Regions from separate parts of the Streptomyces sp. NPDC020807 genome, predicted to be linked through region 2. Evidence: riboswitches for the same ligand, from Rfam matches in the RefSeq annotation. Region 2 holds a riboswitch; the other holds the start of a gene.
The links. A riboswitch is a leader RNA that binds a small molecule or an ion and turns the genes downstream of it on or off. The one in region 2 is predicted to bind thiamine pyrophosphate.

Region 1 (7,581 bases), on a different contig from region 2:
CAACTGGTGCGAGAGGGTCGGCCAGGACCCCGTATACGAGGCCTATCCGGCGCACGATCCGTGCGCGGGCGCCGTCGCGGCCGACCGGCTGCTCGCCCGCCCGGACCGACCCGACGCCGTCTACGGCCTCTTCGACCCCAACGGAACCGATCTCCTCGCGGCCGCGCGCCGCTACGGGCTGCGCGTCCCGGAGGACCTGCTGCTGGTCTGCTGCAGCGAGTCCACCGTGTACGCGACGACCGAACCGCCCATCACGACGCTCTCGCTCAAACCGCGCAGGATCGGCACGGCCGTCGTCCAGCTCCTCATCGACGCCATCGAGGGGATCGACGCGGACGGCCCGGTCGAGCGGGTGATACCGACCGAACTCATCGTCCGCACCTCCTCGCAGCGGCGCTCGCCGCGCACCACGGTCAGCCCGCCGCGCTCACCCGCGAAGGACTGACACGGCCCCATCCGCCACCGCCGCCCCGCCCCCTGCCCGTGGGCCGGGGCGGCGAAACCGGTCGCCACACCGGCTTCAACCCTGGACTGGACCTTCTCAATTCGGGCGAAACAACCGGTGAACCCGGAGTGGACCCGGATTCACCACCCCTGGTGCGTCACACAGGAGGACCCTCATTCCTATGATGGGCGGACGACACCGCGGACCACCCCGACCAGGCCGGTCCGCGATGTGCAGGGCATCGCGACGGTGGTGGAGGGGTCCATGACTCAGGGGGCCGGGCAGGAGCCCGTGGTGCGCACGGCGACATTGCGCGACTTCCGCGTACCGCCGTACGCCCTGGTACCCGTACAGGGTCACGCCGTCGAGCCGCCCTCGGCGGAGCGGCAGAGCCCGGAGCCCGCACCGGCTCCGGCCGACCCGACCCTCCTCCTGGGCCGCCGCCTCGCACCCGTGGCGGACGCGGGAGTCCCTGTCTCTGGCGCCGGAGCCCCCGTTCCTGACGCCGGAGCGCACGCACAGGCCCAGGAGCCCGCGGCAAGCGCCCCCGCCGTCTCCTCCGCCGTCTCCTCCATCGTCTCCGTCGCCACCGGCCACCACCCCGGCAACGGCTTCCCCCAGGGCGAGCCCCCCGCCGACTACACCCCGACCGAGCGCGACCTCCCCGTCATCCAGCGCGGCGACACCCTCCAGGTCCCGGTCACCCCCGACGCCGCCGCGACGCCCGAGCGCGCCTCCGCGCCCGCCGACGGCCCCGGCCCGCTCTACGTCGTCGGCGACGTCCACGGCTACCTCGACGAACTCCTGGCCGCCCTCCGCGCCCAGGGCCTCGTCGACGAGAACGGCGGCTGGGCCGCGGGCAACGCCCGGCTGTGGTTCCTCGGCGACTTCACCGACCGCGGCCCCGACGGCATCGGCGTCATCGACCTCGTCATGCGGCTCTCCGCCGAGGCCGCGGCCGCCGGCGGCTACTGCAAGGCCCTCATGGGCAACCACGAGCTGCTGCTCATCGGCGCCAAGCGCTTCGCCGACACCCCGGTCAACTCCGGCGCGGGCACCGCCACCTTCCAGGCGGCCTGGCTGCTCAACGGCGGGCAGAAGCACGACATGGACCGCCTCCAGGACGTCCACCTCCAGTGGATGTCCCGGCTCGACGCCGTGGTCCTGGAGGACGACCACCTCCTCCTGCACTCGGACACCACCGCCTACCTCGAGTACGGCGAGAGCATCGAGGACGTCAACGAGAAGGTCCACGAGATCCTCACCCGAAGCGACGCCGACGAGGTCTGGGACCTCTTCCGGAAGTTCACCAAGCGCTTCGCGTTCCGCGACGACGAGACCGGTCCGCAGGCCGTGCAGGAGCTCCTCTCCACCTATGGCGGCCACCGGATCGTGCACGGCCACAGCCCCATCCCGTACCTCCTCGGCCAGGTCGGCGGCGAAGAGGACGAGGGTGACGGCGGCCCGGTCGTCGACGGACCGCACGTGTACGCGGACGGGCTCGCCATCGCCATGGACGGCGGCGTGACCATGGCCGGAAAGCTGCTGGTCGTCCAACTCCCCCTGAACGACTGACGGATAACCCAGCGCATCCGGAAAAGGCGATTTCCGGAAACACCCTGTCAGCCAGTGGCGTCACCGCAATACCATCGGACCATCCGTAGCAGGCTCTCCTCCGTTTTCGCCCGCCCGGCCGTTCTCCGCGGCTGATCCGGGCCTGCGGAGCATCGGGGGATGCACATGAACGTGGCTCCGTACCTGCTGACCGAGGACCGCGCCGAGTACGAGCGCGTCCTCGACGACGCACTGAGCACCGCGCACACACGCCCGGAACTCGCCGGATTCGGGACATGGCTGACGGCCGCACAGCTGCGCGCCATGGCCGTGAACGCGACGGCGCTGATCACCACCGCGGCGGCGAGCGAGTACGCCCACTTCACCAAGGTCCGCGAGGCGGGCCGCGTCGCCGTCGCCACCCGCGTCCCCGCCCGGCAGGACGGTTCCGGGGCCGGAATCGTCGCGATCCTCACGGTGATGGTGCCCGTGCTCGCCGGGTCCGCCGCCGTCATCTTCCTGCTGGTCGGCGCGGTGCTGCGGGCCGTCGCGCCCGGCCTGCGGTTCGGCGGGACCCTCCTGACGGCCGGCCTGGTCTTCGGTGCGCTCGCCGCCGCGGGCCTGGTCTGCGCGGGGGCGGGGCTCCTCGTGACCGCCCTGCGGAACAGTCCGGCCGCGACCGTCACCTCCGCCGCGGCCGCCGGCGGTCCGGAGGACGAGCTCGCCCGCGCCCGCGAAGCCTGGCGCCACGCCCTGCTCGAACGAGGGATCGTCCCGTTCCTCCGCGACGCCCTCGCCGCGACCGAACCACCGGACCAGCAAGGCCCGTAGGCCCGGGGCTCCCCCGCGCCAAGCGGGGGACCGGCACCCGGCCGGTCCCCCGTTCCCCCTCGGGCCGGTCAGTCCGCCAGCGGCAGGTAGACGCGGTTGCCGGAGGCCGCGAACTCCTTCGACTTCTCCGCCATCCCGGCCTCGATCTCCTCCGGCGTCCCCCCGTGCTCACGCCGGATGTCCTGGGAGATCCGCATCGAGCAGAACTTCGGCCCGCACATCGAGCAGAAGTGCGCCGTCTTCGCGGGCTCCGCCGGCAGCGTCTCGTCGTGGAACTCGCGGGCGGTGACGGGGTCGAGGGCCAGGTTGAACTGGTCCTCCCAGCGGAACTCGAACCGCGCGTCCGAGAGCGCGTCGTCCCACTCCTGCGCGCCCGGGTGCCCCTTGGCCAGGTCCGCCGCGTGGGCCGAGATCTTGTACGTGATGACGCCGGTCTTCACGTCGTCCTTGTTCGGCAGGCCCAGGTGCTCCTTGGGCGTGACGTAGCAGAGCATCGCCGTGCCCCACCAGGCGATCATCGCGGCGCCGATGCCCGAGGTGATGTGGTCGTACGCGGGCGCGACGTCCGTGGTCAGCGGGCCGAGCGTGTAGAACGGGGCCTCCTCGCAGATCTCCTGCTGGAGGTCGATGTTCTCCTTGATCTTGTGCATCGGGACGTGGCCCGGGCCCTCGATCATCGTCTGCACGTTGTGCCGCTTGGCGATCGTGTTCAGCTCGCCGAGCGTCTTCAGCTCCGCGAACTGCGCCTCGTCGTTGGCGTCCGCGATCGAGCCGGGGCGCAGGCCGTCGCCGAGCGAGTACGTGACGTCGTACGCCGCGAGGATCTCGCAGAGTTCCTCGAAGTTCGTGTAGAGGAAGTTCTCCTTGTGGTGCGCGAGGCACCAGGCGGCCATGATCGAGCCGCCGCGCGAGACGATGCCCGTCTTGCGGCGCGCGGTGAGGGGCACGTACGGCAGGAGCACGCCGGCGTGGACCGTCATGTAGTCGACGCCCTGCTCGGCCTGCTCGATGACCGTGTCCTTGTAGATCTCCCAGGTCAGGTCCTCGGCCTTGCCGTCGACCTTCTCCAGCGCCTGGTAGAGCGGCACGGTGCCGATCGGCACGGGGGAGTTGCGCAGCACCCACTCGCGGGTGGTGTGGATGTTGCGGCCGGTGGACAGGTCCATGACCGTGTCGGCGCCCCACTTCGTCGCCCAGGTCATCTTCTCCACCTCCTCCTCGATGGAGGAGGTGACGGCCGAGTTGCCGATGTTGGCGTTGACCTTCACCAGGAACCGCTTGCCGATGATCATCGGCTCGATCTCCGGGTGGTTGACGTTCGCGGGGAGCACCGCGCGACCCGCGGCGATCTCCTCCCGCACGACCTCGGGGGAGACGTTCTCGCGGATCGCGACGTACTCCATCTCCGGGGTGATCTCGCCCCGGCGGGCGTACGCGAGCTGGGTCACCGCCTGGCCGTCGCGGCCGCGGCGCGGCAGGCGCGGGCGGCCGGGGAAGACGGCGTCGAGGTTCTTGAGCCCGCCGCCGCGCGGCGAGGTGTGCTTGATGCCGTCGTCCTCGGGGCGGACGGGGCGGCCGGCGTACTCCTCGGTGTCGCCGCGCGCGATGATCCAGTTCTCGCGCAGCGGCGCGAGGCCCCGCCGCACGTCGGTGTCGACGGTGGGGTCGGTGTACGGGCCGGACGTGTCGTACAGCGTCACGTCCTTGCCGTTGGTGAGGTGCACCTGACGGACCGGCACCCGGATGTCGGGGCGGGAACCCTCGACGTACCCCTTGTGCCAGCCCGGCGTGCGCTCCTGCGGGCTGTTCTGGTCGGAGGCAGGCGTGCGTGCATCCTGAATGGTCATGAGACCGAATCTCCCTACGCCGGCATTACCCGGTAACAGGTTCGGCGGTCGGCGCAGCCTCCTCCCGTTCGACGTACTTCAGTACGCGCGTACGGTGATCAGCGCCCTCTCAGCCCGGTGCTCCGAGCTCCCGCGTGTGCAAAGGTGTCACCACGCTAGCGCCATCCCTGGCGTGCTGAACAGTGGGCCCTCGCCGTTCTTGCGATGATCGGTCGGTGACTTCCCCCCAGCAGACACCCGAGCCGCACGGCCACGATCATGCCCCCGGCACCTCGCACGGTCATGGTCACAGCCACAGCCACGGCCCCGCCGCCCCCGTCTCCCGGCATCTGCGCAAGGTCATCGCCGCGGTCCTGATCCCCTTCGCCACCGCCGTGGTGGTCGGTCTCGTGGTCCTGTGGCCAGGCGGCACCCCGGCGCACGAGCGCACGGGGGTCGGCTTCGACAGGCAGACCGAGCAGGGCACGGTCGTCTCCGTCGAGCAGGTCGACTGCAAAGACGTGAACGCCGCCCAGGTACCGCCCACCGGCGACACCTCGACCGCGCAGGGCCGCGAGGCGGTCAACGCGCAGCAGGGGCAGTGCGAGAAGGCGACGATCGAGGTCACCAGCGGCCCGGACAAGGGGCGTACGTTCACCGAGATCGTGCAGCCCGACGCGCCGCGCCAACTGGAAGAGGGTCAGGGCGTGGTGGTGGCGTACGCCCCCGACGCACCGCACGACCTCCAGTACTCGGTGACGGACGCGAACCGGAAGCTGCCGATGGCCCTGCTCGCGGGGATCTTCGCGCTGGCGGTGGTGGTCGTCGGGCGAATGCGGGGCGTCATGGCGCTCGTCGCCCTCGTGGTGAGCTTCCTGATCCTGACCTTCTTCATCCTGCCGGCGATCCTGGACGGATCGAACCCGCTGGTCGTGGCCGTGGTCGGATCGAGCGCGATCATGCTGATCGCTCTCTACATGTGCCACGGGCTCTCGGCCCGCACCTCGGTCGCCGTACTCGGCACGCTGGTCTCGCTGCTGCTGATCGGGCTGCTCGGCTCGATCTTCATCGGCTGGGCCTCGCTCAGCGGCAACACCGATGACAACACCGGCCTGATCCACGGCCTCTACCCGGACATCGACATGTCCGGCCTGCTGCTCGCCAGCGTGATCATCGGCTCGCTGGGCGTCCTGGACGACGTGACCGTCACGCAGACCTCGGCGGTGTGGGAGCTGCACCAGGCCGATCCCCGCATGGGCCCGCGCGGTCTGTACCGGGCCGGGATCCGGATCGGCCGCGACCACATCGCCTCGGTGGTGAACACCCTGGTCCTCGCCTACGCGGGTGCCGCCCTGCCGCTCCTGCTGCTCTTCTCGATCGCGCAGAGCAGCATGGGCACGGTGGCCAACAGCGAGCTGGTCGCGGTGGAGATCGTCCGAACGCTGGTCGGTTCGATCGGACTCGTCGCCTCGGTGCCGGTCACCACCGCCCTCGCGGCCCTGGTGGTCTCCGCCGACCGGCCGGGGCCCGATGGCGAGGGGAACTCCCGGGCGGCAGCGGTACGGGGCGGCCGGCGGCGGCGCGCGAAGTAGGGACTTTCGGCAGGGGTCAGCCCGCGTTCTCCTCTGCCAGAATCCGGCCGAGTGCGGCTTCGAGGTTGTCCTCGAAGTCGCCGAGTGTCCTTTCCTGACCGAGCGGGACCAGCTTGTCCGTCCGGTCCAGGAACGCGACCAGCGGCGGCGCGCTGGCGCGGAAGAGGGCACGGTCGGCGCCGACCTGGAGGCGGATGGAGACGTCCGAGAGCCCCTCCGGGTCCGTCGGCGCGATGTGCACGTCGCCGTCGCCGCTCGGGCGGTTGATTCCGTCGAGCAGCAGTTCACGACCGAACGCCCAGGTCACGGGCGCGTCTCCGGGAAGGTGGAACGTCATCCGTACCGCGTAAGGATCCCGGGCCTCGTATCGCAGCTCGACCGGGATCTTGAAGCAGAGCTCCTCGGAGACGAGGAAGCTCATCAGGACCTCGGCCTGAACCGACTCTCGCATCATGTACCCCGCAGTAGATGAAGCTGTGTAAACACAGCTGCTGAAAGCTGTGACCGAAACGGCCAGGAATGATCCCCCGTGGCCCTCTTGACGCAATCGTGCTGTACGCGCTAGCAGATCACAAGGAGTGATTTTTCAGATACTGATAGAGAACGCGAGTGAGCTGAAGAGCCTCCCGATCTCTGTACGTAGCCGCTCGACTGCCGGGAGCAACCGTTCTGCCTGGTGGAGGGGGAGGGAAATGGCCATCGCGCCCGCCGTGGAGCCCGCGGTGATGGGGATGGCGGCACAGACCGTGCCGAGCGCATATTCCTGACGCTCTACCAGGGGTTCCATACGGCCCAAATCGCCCAAACGCTCCAAAAGGGCACGGCGATTACGCACCGTGTACGGAGTGATGGCTTCCACCGGGTGCCGGTCGAGGTGGTCTTGACGGCTCTTCAGATCGAGTTGGCTCAGGAGGCATTGCCCGATCGCGTGGGCGTGCCCGGTCTCCCGGAAGTCGGCCCATTCCTCGACCGCGGGGGCCGAAGGAGTGTCGGCGACGGCGACGAGCTCGATCTCGCCCTCGCGATAGAGGGCGAAGTACACCGGCACACCGATCTCGTCCCGCCAGCGGGCAAGGGAGTCTTCGATCTTGATGCGACGATTCTGCACAGCTCCGCCACCGGCCAGTCGGACGGCGGCGTCACCCAGGAGGAACACACCCTTCTCGCGGCGCAGATAGCCCTCGTGCGTCAGGGTGCGGAGCAGGTGGTACGTCGTGGGGAGCTGAAGGCCCGTCTCGCGGGCGAGTTGTTTGGCCGGGGCGCCGTCCGCATGGGAGGACACGGCCTCCAGAAGTCTCAGCGCCCGCTGCACCGAACCGATCAGGGTAGGTGC
Region 2 (7,581 bases):
CGAGGACCTCGTCGAGGTTGGTCTCGTCGATGCCGCCGATGGCGAACCAGGGGCGGTCCTGGGCGAGCCCCGCCGCGTACCGCACGAGGCCGAGTCCCGGCGCGTACCGGCCGGGCTTGGTGGGGGTGGGCCAGCAGGGGCCGGTGCAGAAGTAGTCGACGCCGGGCTCGACGGCGGCGGCCGCCGCCTCGGCCTCGGAGTGGCAGGAGCGGCCGATCAGCACCTCCTCGCCGAGGACGGCGCGGGCGGCGGGGACGGGCAGGTCGCCCTGGCCGAGGTGGAGGACGTCGGAGCCGATGGCGTGGGCGACGTCGGCCCGGTCGTTCACCGCGAGGAGCTTGCCGTGCTCGCGGGCGGCCTCGGCGAAGACGGCGAGGTGCTCCAGCTCCTCGCCTGCCTCCATGCCCTTGTCGCGGAGCTGCACGACGTCCACGCCGGAGGAGAGCACGGCGTCGAGGAAGGCGGGCAGGTCACCCTGGCGCTTCCGGGCGTCGGTGCACAGGTAGAGCCGGGCGTCGGCGAGCCGCTCACGAGGCGTGGGCATGGGTGGGTTCCCCCCGTCGGTGTCGGGGTCTCCCCCGTCGGTGGCGGGGTCTCCCCCGTCGGTCGCGGGGTCTCCCCCGTCGGTCGCGGGGTCTCCCCCGTCGGTGGCGCCGGTGGCGCGGGTGGCGGGCCCCGGGACGGGGGCCTGCCACCGCGCCACCCGCGGGTGGTGTCTTCGGTTCGGGCGCGCTCAGGGCGGTGTTCGTCAGATGGCGAGCGCCTGGGCGCGGCGCTTCACCTCCGTGCCGCGGTTCTCGTTGAGCGCCTGGGCGGGCGTGCCCGGCAGGCTCTCGTCCGGAGTGAAGAGCCACTCCAGCATCTCCTCGTCGGTGAAGCCGTCGTCCCGCAGGACGGTCAGCAGACCGACGAGGCCCTTGACGATCTTGTCGCCCTGGATGAAGGCGGCGGGAACCTGCAGGGACCTGTTCTCTCCGCGGCGCACCGCGATGAGCTGGCCGTCCTTGATCAGCTGCCGCACCTTCAGCACGTCGATGCCGAGTGCCTCCCCGATGTCGGGCACGTAGAGCCAGGCGGGGACGAGCGCATCGATCTTCACGTCAATCTCGGTCACAGGACAAGCCTGCCATCCCGGACCGACAGTCGGTACTCGGGCCCTCCGGCCGGGTCTACGCGACGGCCGACTTCAGCGGAACGGCCGGGTCCGCGGCGCGCTCGCGGTCGACCGGGGTGCCCGCCTCGACGAGCTTGCGGCCCTGGGCGAGGTCGCGGGGCCGCCCGACGGCGAGCAGCGCGACCGGGACCCCGTCACGCAGCCAGAGGACCGACCAGCTCTCGCCGGCCGGGTCGCCGCGCCACAGGAGTTCGTCGGCGTCGGCGTGGTGGCCCGCGTACTGGACGAAGCGGCCGAACTGCTCGGACCAGAAGTACGGCACCGGGTCGTACGGGTCCGGGTCGGCGCCGGTGACGTCGGCGGCGACGATGCCCGCCGCGACCGTACGGGGCCCCTGGAGCGCGTTGTCCCAGTGGTGGACGAGGAGCCGCTCGCCGTAGCGGGCGGAGGGGTAGGAGGCGCAGTCGCCGACCGCGTACACCCCGGGCAGGCTGGTGCGCAGCCGGTCGTCGGCGGTGACGGCGCCGCTCGGGTCGAGGGCGATGCCGGATCCGGCGAGCCAGCCGGTCGCGGGGCGGGCGCCGATGCCGACGACGACGGCGTCGGCGGGCAGCTCGCGGCCGTCGGCGAGGACGACCCGGCCGGGCGTGCCGGGGCGGATCGTCTCCACGCGCGCGTGGGTGAGGAGTTCGGCGCCGTTCTCCGCGTACCAGCCGGCCATGGGGCCGGTGACCTCGGCGGGAAGGGCCCCGGCCAGGGGGCGGTCGGCGGCCTCGACGACGGTGACCTCGCAGCCGGCCTCGCGCGCGGCGGTGGCGAACTCGGCGCCGATCCAGCCCGCGCCGACGACCACGACGGTGTGGCGGCGCTCCAGGACGGGAGCCAGGCGGGCGGCGTCGTCGAGGGTGCGCAGGAGGTGGACGCCGGGGACGCCGTCGGCGCCGGGCAGGTTGACCGGGTGGGCGCCGGTGGCGAGGACGAGGGCGCCGTACGGGACGGGTCCGGCCTCGGTGTCGATCTCGCGGTCGGCGGCGCGCAGTCCGAGGACGTCGAGGCCGAGGCGCAGCTCGACGCCGAGCTCCTCGAAGTCGACGTCGAAGGCGGAGTCCTCGGCCTTGCCGAGGAGGACCGCCTTGGAGAGCGGGGGCCGGTCGTAGGGCTGGTGGGGCTCGGCGCCGATGAGGGTCACGGGGCCGGTGAAGCCCTGTTCCCGCAGGGCGACGGCGGTCTGCACGCCCGCCATTCCGGCGCCGACGATCACGACGTGCCGCTGGGTCTGCTTCTGCTCGCTCACCCGTCCACCTTACGCATCTGACGGCCCGTCAGGTAGGGAGGGGCCTGTGACCCCTCGTCGACGCGGGCTAGTCTGGCGGGCGTAAAGCACTCGCGGGAGCCCGGACGCACCGGGCTGAGAGGGAGGCTGGCCGGCCTCCGACCGTACGAACCTGATCCGGGTCATGCCGGCGAAGGGAGGGGCTGGACGCCCATGCGTTCTTCCGATGTCCTCGTGGTCGGGGGCGGAATCATCGGCCTGGTCACGGCCTGGCGGGCCGCGCGGCGCGGCCTGCGCACCGCCGTGGCCGACCCGGACCCGGGCGGCGGCGCCGCGCGGGTCGCGGCCGGGATGCTCGCCGCCGTCACCGAACTCCACTACGGCGAGGAGACCCTCCTCGGTCTCAACCTCGCCTCCGCGGAGCGCTATCCGTCGTTCGTCGCCGAACTGGAGGAGGCGACCGGTCACGACACCGGCTACCGGGCCTGCGGCACCCTCGCCGTCGCCCTCGACGCCGACGACCGCGCCCACCTGCGCGAACTCCACGCCCTCCAGACCCGGTGCGGCCTCACGTCGGAATGGCTCAGCGGCCGCGACTGCCGCCGCCTCGAACCCATGCTCGCGCCCGGCGTGCGCGGCGGGCTCCGGGTCGACGGCGACCACCAGGTGGACCCGCGCCGGCTCGCCGACGCGCTCCTCCTCGCCTGCGAGCGGGCCGGGGTGGTCTTCCACCGCGCCCACGCGGAGCGCCTGACGGTCGTACGGGACCGGGCCGCCGGAGCCGTACTCACCGGCGGCGAGGAACTGACGGCCGACCAGGTCGTCCTCGCGGCCGGCAGCCTGAGCGGGCGGCTCGCGGGCGTCCCGGAGGAGGCCCTTCCGCCGGTCCGCCCGGTGAAGGGCCAGGTCCTGCGGCTGCGGGTCCCCGCCCCGTACGCCCCCTTCCTCTCCCGGACCGTCCGCGCGGTCGTCCGCGGCAGCCACGTCTACCTCGTGCCGCGCGCCAACGGCGAGCTCGTCGTCGGCGCCACCAGCGAGGAGCTCGGCTGGGACACGACGGTGACGGCGGGCGGCGTGTACGAGCTCCTCCGCGACGCGCACGAACTCGTCCCCGGCCTCACCGAGCTCCCGCTCACCGAGACCCGCGCCGGACTGCGCCCCGCGTCCCCCGACAACGCGCCGCTGCTCGGCCCCACCGCCCTCCCCGGCCTCCACCTGGCCACCGGGCACTACCGCAACGGGGTGCTGCTCACCCCCGTCACCGGCGACGTCATGGCGGAGGTGCTCACGACGGGCACCCTCCCGCCGGAGGCGCGCCCCTTCACCCCCCGCCGATTCGCCCCCGCACGCCAGGAGCAGCCCGCATGACCGAGCACGTGAAGGTCTCCGTGAACGTCTCCGTGAACGGAGAGCCGAGGAACCTCCCCCCGGCGACCACGCTGGACACCCTCGTCACCGCCCTCACCACGGCCCGCTCCGGCGTGGCGGCGGCGCTCAACGAGACGGTCGTGCCGCGCGGGGAATGGGCGACGACGGTCCTCGGCGAGGGCGACCGGGTGGAAGTCCTGACCGCGGTCCAGGGAGGCTGAGCGCCATGTCCGACGACACCTTCCGCCTCGGCGGCGCGGACTTCGCCTCCCGCCTGATCATGGGCACGGGCGGCGCGCCCAGCCTCGACACCCTGGAACGCTCCCTCGTCGCCAGCGGTACGGAGCTGACGACCGTCGCCATGCGGCGCCTGGACCCGACGGTCCAGGGCTCCGTCCTCTCCGTCCTCGACCGGCTCGGCATCCGGGTCCTGCCGAACACGGCGGGCTGCTACACGGCGGGCGAGGCAGTCCTCACCGCGCGGCTCGCGCGGGAGGCCCTCGGCACGGACTGGATCAAGCTGGAGGTCGTCGCCGACGAGCGGACCCTCCTCCCGGACGGGGAGGAGCTCCTCGCCGCCGCCGAGACCCTCGTCGACGACGGCTTCACCGTCCTCCCCTACACCAACGACGACCCCGTCCTGGCGCGGAAGCTGGAGGACGTCGGCTGCGCGGCCGTCATGCCGCTCGGCTCCCCCATCGGCTCCGGCCTGGGCATCCGCAACCCCCACAACTTCCAGCTGATCGTGGAACGCGCCCAGGTGCCGGTGATCCTGGACGCGGGCGCGGGCACGGCGTCGGACGCGGCGCTCGCGATGGAGCTGGGGTGCGCGGCGGTGATGCTGGCGTCGGCGGTGACGCGGGCGCAGGAGCCGGTGCTGATGGCTTCGGCGATGCGGCACGCGGTGGAGGCGGGGCGGCTGGCGTGGCGGGCGGGCCGGATCCCCCGCCGCCACTTCGCCGAAGCCTCCTCCCCCACGACAGGCCTGCCCCACCTGGACCCGGAACGCCCGGCCTTCTGACCTGGCGGCCACCACACCGAGGTCGCGCCCGCCCCGTTGTGGGCATGCGTTCCGCCGGGGCGGAACGGGTGGGCACCGGTCGAGGCGCTCGTCACAGGTTCGCTGCGGTGAGGGGGCGACGGCGCGGGGGGCCTCTCCCCGGCTCGTAGACTCGACGCCGTGGACACGACCCTTCAGGACCCCCTCGTCGGGCGGCTGCTCGACGGCCGCTACCGCGTCGACGCGCGCATCGCCGTCGGCGGTATGGCCACGGTCTACCGGGCCGTGGACACCCGCCTCGACCGCGTCCTCGCGCTCAAGGTGATGCACCCCGCCCTCGCCACCGACGCCGCCTTCGTCGAGCGCTTCATCCGCGAGGCGAAGTCCGTCGCGAGGCTCGCCCACCCGAACGTCGTCGGCGTCTTCGACCAGGGCGCCGAGGGCGCCTACGTCTACCTGGCCATGGAGTACGTCGCCGGCTGCACCCTCCGCGACGTCCTGCGCGAGCGCGGCGCCCTCGCGCCCCGCGCCGCGCTCGACATCCTGGAGCCCGTCCTCGCCGCGCTCGGCGCCGCCCACCGGGCCGGTTTCGTGCACCGGGACATGAAGCCGGAGAACGTCCTCATAGGGGACGACGGCCGGGTCAAGGTGGCCGACTTCGGTCTCGTACGGGCCGTGGGCTCCGCGACGGCCACCACCGGGTCCGTCCTCGGCACCGTCTCGTACCTCGCGCCGGAGCAGATCGAGCACGGCACCGCCGACACCCGCGCCGACGTGTACGCCTGCGGTGTCGTCCTGTACGAGATGCTGACCGGCGCCAAGCCGCACGACGGCGACACCCCCGCCCAGGTCCTCTACCGGCACCTCCACACCGACGTCCCGGCCCCCTCCGCCGCCGTCCCCGGCCTCGCCCTGGAGCTGGACGAGCTGGTCGCCGCCGCGACCGCCCGCAACCCCGAGGTCCGCCCGCACGACGCCGTCGCCCTGCTCGCCCTGCTCCGCGAGGCCCGCGCCGGGCTCACCGACGAGCAGCTGGACGCCGCGCCCCCGCAGGCCCGCTCCGGCACGCGGGACACCGCCGACGACCGGACCTCCGTGATCGCCCGCGCCGTACCGGCGGCCGAGGCGGACGGCGACGACCGGCGGTCCGTCCAGCACACGAACCGCATGCCCGTCCCCGTACCGCCGCCCCCGGCCACGCGGTCCGCCCGTCGGCGGCCGCCGCGCGGCCCGCTCACGATCGTCCTCGCCGTCCTGCTCCTCCTCGGCCTCGGCACCGGCGTCTGGTACATCAACTCCGGCCAGTTCACCCGCGTCCCCGCCGTCCTCGGCCAGACCGAGGCCGTCGCGACGAAGCGCGTCAAGGACGCCGGTCTCGACGTCGGCACGACGAAGCGCGCCTTCAGCGAGGTGTACGAGCGCGGCACGGTCATGGCCGTCGACCCGGCCCCCGGCGAGCGCGTCCGGGGCAACGGCACGGTGACCCTGACGATCTCCCGCGGCCCCGAGACCGTGAAGGTCCCGAACCTCAGGGACAAGCCCCTCGCGGAGGCCAGACGTCTCCTCAAGGAGGAGGGCCTCGCCCCCGGCGTCGTGACCAGCGAGTTCAACGACACCGTCGCCCAGGGCGCGGTGATCAGCAGCGACCCCGCCGCCGGCACCGAGCGAAGCCCCGACTCCGCGGTCGCCCTCCTCGTCAGCAAGGGCTCCCCGGTCGACGTCCCCGACGTCACCGGCGAGAGCCTCGCCGACGCGACCGCCCTCCTGGAGGAGGACGGCCTGACGGTGAAGGTCGCGCCGGAGCGGGTGCACTCCCCCGAGCCCGCCGGCTCCGTCGCCGCGCAGTCCCTCGCCGAGGGCAGCCGCGCCGCCGAGGGCGACACGATCACCCTCACCGTCTCCAAGGGCCCGCGGATGGTGGAGGTCCCGGACGTCACCGGGGAGACCACCGACGACGCCCGCACGGCCCTGGAGGACGCGGGCTTCACGGTCGAGATCAAGAAGTCCTTCCCGTTCCTCGGCGACACGGTCGCGAGCCAGTCCGTCGACGGCGGCGACACCGCCCCCGAGGGCTCCACCGTCACCCTCACGATCAAGGGACTCTGAGCACCCATGCGCGACGCACTCCTGCGCAACCCGGTCGGCGGCCACGTCCCCGTGGCCGGCGGACTCGCCACCGTCGGCCTCGGCTACGCCCGCACGCTCGGCGCCGAGACCGTCCAGGTCTTCGTCGCCAACCCGCGCGGCTGGGCCACCCCGGCAGGCAACCCCGCCCAGGACGAGCGGTTCCGGGAGGAGTGCGCCGCCGAGTCGATCTCGGCCTGGGTCCACGCCCCGTACCTCATCAACTTCGGCTCCCACACCGAGGCCACCGTCGAGAAGTCGGTCGAGTCGCTGCGGCACTCGCTGCGCCGGGGCCGGGAGATCGGCGCGAAGGGCGTGGTGGTCCACACCGGCTCCGCGACCGGCGGCCGTCCGCGCGCGGAGGCGCTGGCTCAGGTACGGGAGCGGATGCTGCCGCTCCTCGACGAGCTGACGCACGCGGACGACCCGGACCTCCTCATCGAGTCCACCGCCGGCCAGGGCTTCTCGCTCTGCTCGCGCGCCGAGGAGTTCGGTCCGTACTTCGACGCCCTCGACCACCATCCGAAGCTCGGCATCTGCCTCGACACCTGCCACATCTTCGCCGCGGGCCACGACCTGACGGGCCCGCACGGGGCGACGCAAACCCTCGACCAGCTGGTGGCGACCGTCGGCGAGGGGCGGCTGAAACTGATCCACGCCAACGACTCGAAGGACGTCGTGGGTGCCCACAAGGACCGTCAC

Region 1: linked by a shared signal. The riboswitch ahead of thiC (phosphomethylpyrimidine synthase ThiC) and the one ahead of thiO (glycine oxidase ThiO) in region 2 are both predicted to bind thiamine pyrophosphate.

The regions. Positions count from the first base shown of each region.
Region 1 is NZ_JBFADU010000001.1:220,041-227,621, forward strand. Features, by position in the region: gene AB0G79_RS01075 (LacI family DNA-binding transcriptional regulator) at 1-445, shown strand, start outside; gene AB0G79_RS01080 (metallophosphoesterase) at 695-2,020, shown strand; gene AB0G79_RS01085 (hypothetical protein) at 2,180-2,830, shown strand; gene thiC (phosphomethylpyrimidine synthase ThiC) at 2,899-4,677, opposite strand; TPP riboswitch at 4,672-4,821, opposite strand; gene AB0G79_RS01095 (YibE/F family protein) at 4,893-6,248, shown strand; gene AB0G79_RS01100 (SsgA family sporulation/cell division regulator) at 6,265-6,699, opposite strand; gene AB0G79_RS01105 (helix-turn-helix domain-containing protein) at 6,835-7,581, opposite strand, start outside.
Region 2 is NZ_JBFADU010000004.1:57,579-65,159, forward strand. Features, by position in the region: gene thiE (thiamine phosphate synthase) at 1-544, opposite strand, end outside; gene AB0G79_RS08100 (Rv2175c family DNA-binding protein) at 749-1,114, opposite strand; gene AB0G79_RS08105 (FAD-dependent oxidoreductase) at 1,170-2,408, opposite strand; TPP riboswitch at 2,491-2,603, shown strand; gene thiO (glycine oxidase ThiO) at 2,601-3,755, shown strand; gene thiS (sulfur carrier protein ThiS) at 3,752-3,976, shown strand; gene AB0G79_RS08120 (thiazole synthase) at 3,982-4,776, shown strand; gene pknB (Stk1 family PASTA domain-containing Ser/Thr kinase) at 4,936-6,861, shown strand; gene AB0G79_RS08130 (deoxyribonuclease IV) at 6,868-7,581, shown strand, end outside.